2 regions of the Chrysiogenes arsenatis DSM 11915 genome follow, and region 2 is predicted to be linked to the other one. Evidence: riboswitches for the same ligand, from Rfam matches in the RefSeq annotation. Region 2 holds a riboswitch; the other holds the start of a gene.
The links. Region 2 has a riboswitch for cobalamin ahead of P304_RS0113120 (TonB-dependent receptor domain-containing protein). Riboswitches for the same ligand answer to the same signal wherever they lie in the genome.
Positions count from the first base shown of each region.

Region 1: linked by a shared signal. The riboswitch ahead of P304_RS0109180 (ribonucleoside triphosphate reductase) and the one ahead of P304_RS0113120 (TonB-dependent receptor domain-containing protein) in region 2 are both predicted to bind cobalamin.

Region 1 covers NZ_AWNK01000011.1:35,763-37,966, reverse strand. Annotated here, with positions in the region: gene P304_RS0109180 (ribonucleoside triphosphate reductase) at 1-1,274, opposite strand, end outside; cobalamin riboswitch at 1,486-1,694, opposite strand; gene P304_RS0109175 (carboxymuconolactone decarboxylase family protein) at 1,788-2,204, opposite strand, start outside.
Region 2 covers NZ_KI273144.1:414,266-416,469, forward strand. Annotated here, with positions in the region: gene P304_RS0113120 (TonB-dependent receptor domain-containing protein) at 1-1,319, opposite strand, end outside; cobalamin riboswitch at 1,435-1,624, opposite strand; gene P304_RS0113130 (Fic family protein) at 1,891-2,204, opposite strand, start outside.

The DNA of each region.
Region 1 (2,204 bases), on a different contig from region 2:
CCGATGGATCCAGTCAGGGGATTGGCGCCGAAGAGTCCGCCACCTCGACTTGCAAGTTCGCGCAGATCAAGCCGTAGACGGCAGCACATGGAACGGGCATCATCTGGCGACATGCTGGAGTTGACGAAGTTGGCAAAATAGGGGATGCCGTATTTCGCCGTTGCTTTCCACAGCGCTTTGCACCCAGGAGCATCCCAGTTAAAGTCTTCGGTAATGTTGTAGGTGGGAATCGGAAAAGTAAAGACGCGCCCTTTGGCATCGCCTTCACCAAGCACTTCGAGCAAAGCGGTGTTGAAAATGTCCATTTCTGCCTGAAATTCCCCGTAGGTCGTATTTTGATGCTCGCCGCCCAGAATCACTGGTTCGTTTTTCAGCGTAGATGGTGGTTGTAGGTCGAGGGTAATGTTGGTGAACGGTGCCTGAAAGCCGACGCGTGTTGGGACGTTGACGTTGAAAACAAATTCTTGCAAGGCCTGACGTACTTCGCGTGGCGTTAGGTTATCGTAACGGATAAATGGTGCCAATAGCGTGTCGAAGTTGGAAAAGGCCTGCGCTCCGGCGGCCTCCCCTTGCAGCGTGTAGAAGAAGTTGACAATCTGCCCCAAAGCGGAGCGAAAGTGTCGCGCTGGATGGCTTTCGGCTTTGCCGGGCGCGCCACGAAAACCGCTGCGCAGCAGATCCTGCAAATCCCAGCCAACGCAGTAGACGGAAAGCTGCCCCAGATCGTGAATGTGCAGATCGCCCTCTTGGTGTGCACACCGCACATCTGCCGTATAGATTTTGTTCAGCCAGTAGGTTTCGCTAATCTGTCCCGCAATGTAATTGTTCAGCCCTTGCAGCGAATAGCCCATATTGCTGTTTTCACGCACTTTCCAGTCTAGCCGCTCCAGATATTGATCAACCAGCCGTACATCGGCCTGACTGGCGATGTCACGATTGCGGGCATGCTGATCGCGGTAGAGAATGTAAGCTTTGGCGGTTTTTGGGAAAGGGGAGTTGAGCAGGATTGTTTCTACAATATCCTGAATCCCTTCAACGGTTGGGGGTTCCTGAAGAAATGTCTGTTGCGCCAGTAGCAGTACGCGGTGTGTCAGGCGTTGCGCAACCTCACTCAGCGGGTCGGTGATTTCGCCGGAAGCTCGCCCAGCGCTGGCAATAGCACGCGTGATTTTAGTCGCATCGAATGAAACGGTGCGGCCATCGCGTTTGCGGATGGATGTGAACGGCATGTTTTCGGTAACGGTGTGAGCTGGATCTAAGGCAGTGGTAACCATAAAAGCCTCCTTGACACGGGTCATGTGTGACAAGGGAGGAGTCGGGAGTGGTTTTTTTGACATTGGCCAGAAAACAAACATCCCACGACTTCGCTTCCCTCGAGCGAAAACAACCTTCGTGGGAGATCAACGGAAATTCGGCACAACTGACTGGCGCCAGTCCGGCAACGATTTCCCCTTTTCCCGCGAAAGGTGTCGTCAGTGATGCCAATACGGCATCGGCTTGTCGGCAGGTCTTCGGACTTGGAGGCACTGTGGATTCCACACCTACTAACTGTCGCTTCCCATCTTTAAAAAGACAGTGCGTATGACAGTGTTCGTTCCTCTATACCGCTGCGGGGCAGTTCCGGATTCGCACCGGATTCCCTCTTACGACACACGGGTGTGTTTCCCGTATGAACCGAAAAGTGGTGTGAACTTTAGTGAGAGGCGACAAAGAAGTCAATCGAAAAACCGACCATGACGCTGAGTCGCAAATTCCAGTAGACGCGTGATTGTGTCCCTGAAACACATTCAGTCGGCAGATTTTTTCTCGGGCAACTGACAAAACCCCTGCGGCGGGACATCAAGGGCGCTGTTGAATTTACTGGAGAGATTCTGAAAGGCAATCAGTCCGGTCAATTCCACCAGTGCATCATCGTGAAGGTATTGTTTTAAACGGGTCATCAGTGCTTCGCTTACCTGATGGCCGGTAATGGTGACAGCTTCGGTGTATTCCAGTACGGCACGTTCTTTTTCGTCAAAAATCGCGCTATCACGCCATTTTGCTAGCGCTTCGACTTTTTCCATCGTGCCCGTGCGCTTTGCGAGGGTGGCCGAATTGATGTCGACACAAAAATGGCAGGTGTTGATCTGCGACACACGCACCGTAACCAGCGAGCGCAACACCGGACTGATGGGCGATGAGCGGCGGTCAAGCACACCGTACAA
Region 2 (2,204 bases):
AGATTTGGATTACCGCCACCGCCCCACATAGGATCCGCTGGCCAGTACAGCTCGTTGAACGTCGGGGCGCGGAACGACGTGCCATAGTTCAGCGCCAGATGGAAATCGTGCGGCAACGCAATGCCATATCCAGCATTCCACGTCGTATGCGTGCCAAACTGCTCGTTGTCTTCACGTCGCACACCCACGAGCGCCGTGTGATTCCCTTCATTCATCTGATATTGCGCAAAATAACCAGTATTATCGCGACTTGATTTGTCATACTGTGTGGTGCTGCGGACTTCGTCATCCTGATACTCTGCCCCCACGCTCAGCACATCGCTGCCGCGCAGAGCAATATCATTTTGCAAATTTAAAAAAGTGCGGTGTGAGTCATAGCGATCACGAAAAGTGCCATTGAGGAATTCTTTGGTGCGGTCGGCGCTTTGACCAACTTTGGCACTCAGGTTCCACTGCGATGTTGGGCGCAACGTCAGGAGCAGTCCCGTAACCTGTTGGATTGTCTGCGACTCATTCGTCCATCCATCATAGTCGCTCTCCCCTTCGCTGCGCAGGGTATGAAATTCCACACCATTCCCCGGCGAAAATTGATGGGAAACCCGCGCAGTAATAGCCTTTTGCGCATAACCGTCTTTATCTGACTCGTCCGGCGTGTTGCCCCAGCCACCAGGATCGGCCACATTGTTTTTTTGTGAATCAAAACCACCGGTATAGGCTTCGCTGACGCTGAAAGCAAAACGGGTTGCACCGCTCCCGCTGTGAAAAGAGATACTGCCGCGATGCGTGTGGTAACTGCCGCCACCCAACGTCATACTGCCGCCCGTGCCTGCATCGCCCTTGCGGGTAAATACTTGAATAACACCACCAACCGCTTCGGAACCGTAGAGCGTCGAGCGCGGCCCACGGACAATTTCAATCCGTTCAATTTGATCAAGTGGCAAGTGCTGCAACGTCGGATCGCCAAGGGTTGCCGATCCGATTTTCATGCCGTCAACCAACACCGCCACATGGCTATTATTCGTGCCGCGCAGGGAAACACGGGTTATTTTCCCCATGCCACCACTCTGCGTAATCTGCACTCCAGGCACAGCATTCAAAAGCTGTGGCAAGTCGCGATACTGCCCCTGCGCAATCTCTTCGCGCGTGATCACCGTGACTGATGCCAGTGTTTCATCGACACTCTGCGCCGTACGGGTTGCCGTAACAAGAGTGGGAGCAAGACGAGTGGGGGCTGACGTATCAGCCAGAGACGGTGCCGCTGCCAACGGAATCAGCACAAGGCTGAGAGCAGCGGGATACAAACGGGAACGCTTCGACATAGAAAGGCCTCCTGTGTTGTATCCCGGGGGAGTGGGGGAACACAGGAGGCGAATTAACGGGCAAAATACCCGAAAAACGACCGAACCGGCACCCACCTTCCATACCCGGGAAGGATAGTGTTGACATATTCCGGCAGGTCTCCTGACTTGCGTTTCATCCTTCCGACCGCCTTCCCAGCCGGTATGGCCAGTGGCAAAGTGATCAGTCGTCAACGCTTACAGTGGCGGGTCCGTGGGGGAGTTGCACCCCTCTTCCCTTTTCATCTGCCGCCTTCGCGACAGACACCGGAAAATCAATAGCTGCTTTTTACGTGAAGCGTTGCTGGCTGTCAACGAGAGAAACAGCGTTTTGGTACACTATTGCGAGTTGGTGAAAACGGTAAAACCGTGCAACATCAAGAGAAAAAAGCCATCTGTCATCTCGAACGTGTGAGTTTTACACCACAAACTTTACTAACATGTCTTTTTTCAACGAAAGTTGGCACGCTGACTGTTGGACGGGGCAGTGGGGATATCCTGCCCAGCGTTTTTAACTGCTGCAGAAATGGCTGTTCGACTTCGGTGTATTCACTCATTCCCGCTCTCCTTCGTGCAGAGCTTGCAAGCAGTGTTTGCCGAGCGCAGTCAGCCGGTAGCGCTGCTTGCTGCTGCGGGGTTTATCGGGCAGAGTCATTTCGATCACGCCTGCCTCCAATGCTGGCGTTAGGTACAAGCTGCTGAAGCTCACCCGGTCGCGCAGCGCCATGGCAGCCATCAGCTCACTCCGGCTCATCTCGCCTGCCAGCACTTTAAGCAAGGGGGTGACTTGCTGGGTGACTTGCTGGGTAACTTGCTGGGTAACTTCGGGGGTGGCATCCGCCATTGGATGCACTGGCAGTCGGATCA